DNA from 2 places in the Leucobacter sp. VD1 genome. Region 1 is predicted to be linked to the other one. Evidence: predicted binding sites of a transcription regulator. Region 1 holds the regulator's gene; the other holds the start of a gene.
The links. Region 1 encodes HspR, which represses chaperone genes until heat shock. Its sites were predicted from a motif close to AAGTTGAGTCNNNNNGACTCAACTT; they were not measured.
Positions count from the first base shown of each region.

Region 2: WFL22_RS10570 (Hsp20/alpha crystallin family protein) is a predicted target of HspR. The motif match lies at 2,047-2,071, and genes of this name have one in related genera.

Region 1 covers NZ_JBBCPO010000002.1:203,429-207,835, forward strand. The annotation lists gene WFL22_RS06295 (helix-turn-helix domain-containing protein) at 121-441, shown strand; gene WFL22_RS06300 (class I SAM-dependent methyltransferase) at 513-1,649, opposite strand; gene WFL22_RS06305 (heat shock protein transcriptional repressor HspR) at 1,637-2,059, opposite strand; gene WFL22_RS06310 (DnaJ C-terminal domain-containing protein) at 2,074-3,036, opposite strand; gene WFL22_RS06315 (nucleotide exchange factor GrpE) at 3,029-3,640, opposite strand; gene dnaK (molecular chaperone DnaK) at 3,643-4,407, opposite strand, start outside.
Region 2 covers NZ_JBBCPO010000003.1:336,690-341,096, reverse strand. The annotation lists gene WFL22_RS10575 (bifunctional alpha,alpha-trehalose-phosphate synthase (UDP-forming)/trehalose-phosphatase) at 1-1,875, opposite strand, end outside; gene WFL22_RS10570 (Hsp20/alpha crystallin family protein) at 2,109-2,579, shown strand; gene WFL22_RS10565 (dihydrofolate reductase family protein) at 2,791-3,435, shown strand; gene WFL22_RS10560 (ABC transporter permease) at 3,504-4,238, opposite strand; gene WFL22_RS10555 (ABC transporter ATP-binding protein) at 4,235-4,407, opposite strand, start outside.

The DNA.
Region 1 (4,407 bases):
GCCACCGTCGGGCGAGTTCGGGCTTTCATCCTCACCGAATAATGCGCGAACACACTGGGCATTTTTAGCCAGTGCTCGCAAGGCCTGGTGCCGAATGCATGAGTCGAGCACGCTGGGTGCGTGCCAAACATTCACTCGGAAGCCGCGATAAAGATCGGCCGCCGCGTACGCGAGATCCGCCAGCACCTTGGTATCTCGCTGGAAGATCTCGGCGAGCTCGCGGAGATCAGTTGGACCAGCATCGGCAAGATCGAACGCGGCGTCTCCAGCCCGACTGCCGAAACGCTGGTGCGCCTCGGCACCGCGCTCGAAGTGGATCCGGGCAGTTTTCTGTCAGGCCTCAGCGCTGATGACTACGGTGTGCGCGTGCACCAGATCTCGGCCCGCGACCTCATTCGGGCCCGCGCAGAGCAGGGCAATCCGCGCCGCCGCAAGGCCTGACCACCCTCGATAGTCAGGCCTGACGACCCTCGCCGGCGCAGCGGTGGGCCGCACTGGCGAGCACACCCAGCTCAGCGACGCATCGCCGACAGCACCGTAAAGGTGCGGTCTCGGGCAACCTCGCGCACCGGGCCGATCTCGCGCTCCACGAGGGGCCGATAGCGCAGGTGCGAATTGAAAACGAGACGCAGCTCGCCACCGGGAGCGAGTGCGCGACGGCACGCGCGGATCAGGCGGTGCGCCACTCCCGCGTGCACCGTCGCCCCCGTGTGAAACGGCGGGTTGAGCAGGATCAGATCCGCCCACCCATCGGGCACGGCTTCAAGAGCATCAGCACGGTGGATCGCCACCCGATCCGCCACACCCGCCTCTGCCGCGGTGAGCCGAGCCGCAGCAACCGCGGCGGCCGACTGGTCTGTCGCGATAACCTCGGCGTCGGGCCAGCGCAGCGCCGCAGAAACGGCCAGCACCCCATTGCCGCAGCCGAGATCAACGATACGGGCGGGCTTCACGCCAGGCCTTTCGGGCACACCCAGCCCTTCGAGCAGCAGCCTGCTGCCGTGATCGAGCGTGGCACCCCCGAATGTCGCCCCGAACGCGGCAACCCGAAACGCGAGCGCAGCATCCGATCCCCACTGCGGAAACGGCGCGGGGCCGATGTCACGCCGCGCGCTCGCCCGCAACACCCGAGCCTTGCGCCACCCGAGCCCCGCCGAGACCTCGCCGAAGGAGCGGCCCAGCACCTCGTTCTGAGCACGAGTCATATGCTTCACGCGCCCGCCGGCGACCACCCGCACCTCGGGATGCGCCCAGCGCGCGATCGACCAGGCGATCTCGTCGAGCGCGTCGAGGCCCCGCGGCAACTGCAGCAGCACCAGCCGCGCATCGCGCAGCAGCGACTCGTCGAGCGGGTGCGAGCTGTGCATCCCGGCAAGGCCGAGACGTTCCGCGTTCGCGGTAAGCGCGCGCTCGGCGAGCAGCGGATCCTGGTGCACGCGGATCCGCCGCGCACCGAGGCTCGCCGCACCCAGCGTGAGCGCACCGTGACGGTCACCGATCACCACCAGCTCACCGTCGTCGATGCCGCGCAGCTCATCGGCGACGGTGTCGAGCATCAGCTCATCGGCAGAATCGTAGGCCTGCAACTCAGGAGCATCGAAATCAGGCGCTCGCGAAAGCTGCGCGAAGAGCGCGGTTACGGCTTCCACACGACAACCTCGGCGTTGCGCCGCACGCGGGTGCCGCGGCGCAGGGTGATGACCTCCCCGCCCGCGGCACCGGCAGCGAACACACGCCGCTCGGGCCGCTGCAGCTGCTCCTGAGCGAGCGCTTGTTCGAGCTCGTGCACACGGCCCTCGAGCTCGCGCACCCGATCCTCCAACCGCAGCACCCGGCGGATCCCCTCCAAGCTGAGCCCCTCGGCCGACAGCCGTGACACCTCGCGCAGACGCGCCACATCGTGCAGCGAATAGCGGCGGGTGTTGCCACGGGTGCGCTGCGGCGACACGAGCCCGATTCGGTCGTACTGTCGCAGCGTTTGGGGGTGCATCTCGGCCAGCTCCGCGGCGGCGGCGATCGCGAACACCGGGGTGTAGCGATCCATCTGAGGTTCAGCCATGGGTCTCACCGCTCTCAGCCACGGGCGCGCGACAGAAGATCCTCGCGCGGGTTCTCCCGGGGCTCCACTTCGCGGAAGGCCTCAAGCGCCGCGCGGGCTTCCTCGGAGAGGTGCGACGGCACGACCACCTGCACCTCGGCGAGCAGGTCGCCGGTGCCCTTGGCACTCTGCACACCACGCCCCTTCACCCGCAGCACCCGCCCACTGGGCGTTCCCGGCTGCACCCTGAGGCGCACGGGATCGCCGCCGAGGGTCGGCACTTCGACGGTCGCGCCGAGCGCGGCCTCCGAGAAGGTGACCGGCAGCTTGAGGCGCAGGTTCTGGCCGTCGCGCTCGAACACGGGGTGCTTGCGAACACTCACCGTGAGGATGATGTCGCCCGCGGGCCCGCCGTTCGGGCTCGGCTCGCCCTTGCCGCGCACCTTGATCTTCTGCCCGTCCGAGACACCCGCCGGAATCTTCACCTTCACCGAACCATTCGGGGTCTGCAGCGTGACGGTCTTGCCCTGCACGGCGGTCTCGAAATCGAGCGTGGTCGTGGCCTGGATGTCGCGCCCCGGCTGCGGGCCGCTGCGGCCGCCACCGAACATGTTGAAGATGTCCTCGTAACCCTGGCCGCCCTGTGGGAACCCACCCTGGTAGCTGAAGTTGGCACCGCCGCGACCACCGCCGAACATGCCTCCGAAGATGTCCTCGAAGCCCTGACCGCCGCCCCCGCCTGCGGTGAAGCGGGCGCCGCCAGCACCCATGGCGCGAATCTGGTCGTACTCGGCGCGCTGCTCTTTGTCGGAGAGCACCGAGTAGGCCTCGCTGATCTCCTTGAACTTCGCCTCGGCGACGGCGTCGCCGGGGTTGGAGTCGGGGTGATGCTTGCGGGCGAGCTTGCGGTACGTCTTCTTGAGCTCAGCCTCGCTCGCGTCTTTTGAGACGCCGAGGATCGCGTAGAAGTCTTTCTCGAGCCAATCCTGACTAGCCATCTGCCCCCACCGCCACCGCTACCTTGGCGGGGCGCAGCTCGACGTCGCCGACGCGGTACCCCCGCTCGATCACGTCCAGAACGGTCTGCTGCTCGGTGCCAGGCACGGGCACCTGCGCAATGGCCTCGTGCAGCTGCGGGTCAAAGGGTTCGCCCTTCTCGCCATAGCTCACCAAGCCGAGACGTTCCATAGTGGCGCGCATCTTCTGCGCAATGGTGAAGAACGCGGTGCCCTCGACGAGATCACCGTGCTGCTCAGCGCGGTCGAGATCGTCGAGCACTGTGAGCAGCGGGGTGACCGCCGCGGCCACGGCGCGCTGCTTCTCGAGCTGCGCGTTGGCCTCGGTGCGCTTGCGGTAGTTCGCGTACTCCGCGGTGAGACGGCGCAGATCTTCGAGGTAGGGGTTCTCCTCGGGAGCGGCCTCGGCTGCAGCTGCGTCGGCGGCCTTCGCGTCGGTGCTCTGGTCTGCGTTCAGGATGTCATCGACGGTGAGCCCGTCTTCCTGCGGCACGGGGCCGGAGGCATTCGCCTCCGGCCCCGTCGTCGCAGGAACATCGTCGCGGTTCGGGTCTTCGCCCGGCGTGCGCTGTTCCTGTGCTGCCATGGTTACTTCTGCTCCTCGTCTTCGACGACCTCGGCGTCAACCACGTCGTCATCGTTCGCCCCTGCGGCGTCGGCGTCTGCGGCGGGCTGTTCAGCCTGTGCGGCCGCGTAGATCGCCTCGCCGAGCTTGGTCTGGCTCTGGCCGAGCTTGCCGGCAGCCGTCTTCACGGCCTCGTCGTCGTCGCCGGCGAGCGCCTGCTTGAGCGCGTCGAGATCGCCCTGCACCTCAGTCTTGACGTCCTCGGGCAGCTTGTCTTCGTTCTCGGAGATCAGCTTCTCGACCGAGTAGGCGAGCTGCTCGGCGTTGTTGCGCTGCTCGGCCGACTCGCGGCGCTTCTTGTCTTCGGCGGCGTGCTCTTCGGCCTCGCGCACCATGCGCTCGATGTCTTCCTTGGAGAGCGTCGAACCACCCGAGATGGTGATGGTCTGCTCCTTGCCGGTGCCCTTGTCCTTGGCCGAGACCTGCACGATGCCGTTGGCGTCGATGTCGAAGGTGACCTCGATCTGCGGGATGCCGCGGGGTGCCGGGGCGATGCCCGTCAGCTCGAAGGTGCCCAGGTTCTTGTTGTCGCGAGTGAACTCGCGCTCGCCCTGGAAGACCTGGATCGCGACAGAGGGCTGGTTGTCCTCGGCCGTGGTGAAGGTCTCGCTGCGCTTCGTGGGAATCGCGGTGTTGCGCTCGATCAGCTTCGTCATGATGCCGCCCTTGGTCTCGATGCCGAGGCTCAGGGGGGTGACATCGATGAGCAGCACATCCTTGCGCTCACC
Region 2 (4,407 bases), on a different contig from region 1:
GCCGAGCACCCGCTCGAAACGTCGCACCACCCGCTGCAGCCGTTCATCTTCTTCCTCAGTGAGCGGGCTGCCCAGCAGCGGGGCATCCCCCGTCGCAATGCTCACGTCAAGCCCGGTCAGCTCAGAGCCGTGCGAACCCGACACGATCCAGCCCTCGCTCTGCAGCCCCGTCTCGGCGAGGCCTGCCAGCGAGCGTCCCGTCAGCACGGCCACGTAGGTGTCCGGCGCGCTGCGCAGCACTTCGAGCGCCTGCCGTGCGCGGGGCAGCATTCGCGCATCTTGTGGCCGGGGCACGATGGGCGCGAGTGTGCCGTCGAAGTCGCTCGCCACGATGAGTTGCGGCAGCGCCGCGAGGCGGCGCACCCGGTCGTCGATGCTGCGCGGCACGAACGCCGTGCTGACCTGAATCGGCTCCGTGCGCTCGCCCGTGTGGCTCGGGCGCTGCGCCTCGGCGGCGGCGCGCACCGCTCCGAGATATCCCGTTGCCCAGTGGGCCACATCATTGTCGTAGACAGTGCGCCGCAAGGAGCGCATACGGCGGCGCTGCTCTTCGCGGGGCATGTGCACGGCACGCACCACGGCCGCTTTCAGCCCCTCAATGTCGTGCGGGTTGACGAGCAGCGCGTCACGCAGTTCGTCGGCGGCACCCGCGAACTCGCTCAGCACCAGCACGCCCTGCTCGTCGGTGCGGCAGGCCACATACTCTTTGGCGACGAGGTTCATGCCGTCGCGCAAGGGGGTGACGAGCAGCACGTCGGCGGCGAGGTAGAGCGCCACCATCTCGTCGCGGGTGTAGCCGCGGTGCAGGTAGACGAGGGGGGCGTGGCCGAGCGATCCATGCTCGCCGTTGATGCGGCCCGCCGTGAGTTCGACCTCGTCGCGCAGCTGCCGGTAAGCGTCGACTCGCTCTCGGCTCGGGCTCGCCACCTGCACCAGCACAACGTCGCCGGCGTCGATCTCGCCATCGCTGAGCAGCTCGTCAAAAGCTTTCAGCCGGTGGCGAATGCCCTTCGTGTAGTCGAGCCTGTCGACGCCGAGCATCACCGTCTTCGGGTTGCCGAGTTCTGCGCGGATCTGGCGAGCGCGCTCCTGCACCTCGGGCCGCGCGGCGACCTCAGCGAAGGCTGCGGCGTCGATGGAGATGGGGAACTCCTGCGCGAGCACCGTGCGGGAATGGTGCTCTGCGGTGCCGGGCACGACGATGGTGTTGCCGAGGGCGGGCACGCGGGTGAAGCGCTCGGCAGTCGTGCGGAAGGCCACCGCGTCGGTGACCTGCTGGAAGCCGATCACGTCAGCACCGAGCAACCCCTCGACGACGCGTTTGCGCCAGGGCAGCTGGGCGAAGAGGCGGCTGGGCGGGAAGGGGATGTGCAGGAAGAACGCGATGGTGAGGTCGGGGCGCAGCTCGCGCAGCATCTCGGGCACGAGCTGCAGCTGATAGTCGTGCACCCACACGATGGCGCCCTGCGCAGCGTGCTGCGCGACGCGCTCGGCGAAACGCTGGTTCACCCGCTGATAGCGGTCCCACCACACGCGGTGGAAGTCGGGGCGGGCGATCACGTCGTGGTAGAGCGGCCACAGCGTGCCGTTCGAGAAGCCCTCGTAGTAGAGCTCGACGTCGTCTTCGCTGAGTTCGACGGGTGCGAGCCGCATCGAGCCGATCTCGAAGGGTTCAAGGGTTTCATCGGCGGCGCCGACCCACCCCACCCAGAGGCAGCCGAGCTGCTCCACGATGGGTGCGACGGCGGTGACAAGGCCTCCTGGCGAGGTGCGCCACGAGGTTGATCCGTCGGGCTCGACTACCCGGTCTACCGGCAGCCGGTTCGACACCATAACGAGCTCGCGCCCGCCCGTCATGTCCTGCATCTCGGTCATGGCACCCCCTGCACTCTCTGCCCGCAGTCTACCGAGCGCGAGGCCCTGGCCGCTGCCCATTGCGGGCGGGGAGCGCGCGGTGCTATGCCACCCACCAGCACCCACCTTGCGCGGCGTTTGCCATCAGCGAACTATCTGGCACTCTCAATGCTCGAGTGCTAATCTCAAGACAAGTTGAGTCGCATTAGCTCAACTTCAACACACAAGTCAGTCGATGAGAGAAAGGTGCGAATATGGCCAGCTACAACCCCTTCCGCGACGTTGAACGCATTGCGGATGCACTCCTCTCCGATCCGCTTCGCGGGCCTCGGCAAATGCCGATGGATCTCTATCGAGACGGTGACCACTATTTGCTGACGGCAGACCTGCCCGGGATGGATCCCGGTTCAGTCGACATCGATGTCGACGGGCAGCTTCTCACTATCCGCGCCGAGCGCACGTTGCCGGAGGCCGAACACGTGAAGTGGATCACCCGCGAACGAACCGCAGGGAGCTTCTTGCGCCAGCTGAGCCTGGGGCAGGGGATTGACACTGAGCGCATCAGCGCCAGCTACGACAACGGCGTTCTCTGCGTCACGATCCCGGTGAGCGAGCGAGCAAAGCCGCGCAAGGTAGAAGTTCGGTCGACCAGCACCGCAGGCGCGACCTCGACAATTCAGGCTTCGGGGTCGTCTCCCGCCCAGCTGGAGAACTCTTCCTCATAGCCTCACAAGACGCTGCGTCACGAACCCGGTTTAGCACGAGGGCTCCGTGCCTGCTCTCTCGAGCAAGCACGGAGCCCTCATCATTTCAACCTCTTGAGGAGCAGAAACGTCAGGGGTGGCGTGACTGGCCCCAATCATTTACTCTGCGAGTGCGCGGTCACGCCCGCTCAGCCGAGCGGGGGCCGGCCCCGCCCGATCCGCTGGAGGCATCATGACTCGCACGCGCGTGCACAATCAGTTCGTGTCGCTCGACGGGTTCTCCGCCGGGGAGTACGTCACCTTCGATGAGCCGATCGGCGGCGCCCGTCACCTCTTCGACTGGTTCGACGGACGAGTCATCGAGGGTGTGCACCGGGTTGCGGAGCCGGTGACGCTGGACCGGGCACTGTTCAGCATGTGGGGCCAGGGCATCGGTGCCGAGATCATGGGGCGACGCAAGTTCGGCCCACAGCAGGGGCCGTGGCCCGACGACGGCTGGCGCGGCTGGTGGGGCGACGAGCCGCCTTTCAAGACGCCCTGCTTCATCCTCACCCATCACCCGCGAGAACCGATGGTGTTCGAGAACGGCACGAGCTTCCACTTCATGGACTCCGGGCCGGAGGAGGCGCTGCGGCAGGCACAGCAGGCTGCGGGTGATCAGGATGTGCGGATCGGCGGCGGCCCGACAACGATCCGCCAGTTTTTGAGCGCCGATCTCGTCGACTTCATGCACGTCATCGTCGTGCCCATCACGCTGGGCCGAGGGGTGAGCCTGTGGGAGGGCGTGACCGGATTCGAGGATCGCTTCACGCTCGAAACGGTCGCCAGCGCGAGCGGCCTCACGCATCAGCTGTGGAACCGCCGGGCGGAGGCCTGAAGGGCCGCCGCTCGACGGGCGTGAATACGTACAGCCGCGGCGCGAACCGCCCGATCCGCCCCTCTCATCTACGGCGTACGACGGCGCAGGGTGAGCGCGGCGAGCCCGAGCGCCACCAGCGTCACCGCGGCGATCACGATGAGCGGCCGGCCGAGATCCCAGCCCTCGTCGCCCCGCGTCACAGCGTTCACCGCGTCGATCGCGTAGCTGAGGGGCAGCCAGTCGGAGATCGTGTGCAGCGCGTCGGGCATCTGATCGCGCGGCATCAGCAGGCCGCCGAGAAGGATCTGCGGGAACACGAGCACCGGCATGAACTGCACGGCCTGAAACTCGGTGCGCGCGAAGGCGCTGGCGAGCAGCCCGAGCCCGGTGCCGAGCAGCGCGTCGACCACGGCGACGAGCCCGAGCTGCCAGAGCGGGCCGGAAACCTCGAGCCCGCAGACGATTACCGCGAAGCCGACAGTGATCACCGCCTGCACCGTGGCGGCGAGCCCGAAGGCGAGCGCGTACCCCACGATGAAATCGCCCTTGCCGAGCGGGGTGGTCATCAGCCGTTCAAGGGTGCCCGAGCGCCGCTCCCGCAGTGTGGTCACCGAGGTGATGATGAACATCAGAATGAAGGGGAACAGCGCGAGCATCGGCCCGCCGAGCCGCGAGAACGCGCCCGGCTGCGCGTCGAACAGCCATGCGAAGAGGCCCACGAGCAGACTCGGCATGAGCAGCAGCAGGGCGATGGAGCGCGGATCGTGGCTGAGCTGCCGCAGCACGCGGCCAGCGGTGGAGCAGCTGCGGGAGAGGTTCATCGCGCCTCCCCTGAAGCAGCGGCACTGTCGGCGCTGTGGCGCCCGTGGTGAGGCGGATCGGTGGGATTCGGGGGCGAGACCGGGTAGGTGCCGTCGCCCGGCTGCGATGCGATGATCGCGAGGAATGCCGCCTCGGGGTCGTCGGTGTCGGTCTGCGCAAGCAGGGCCC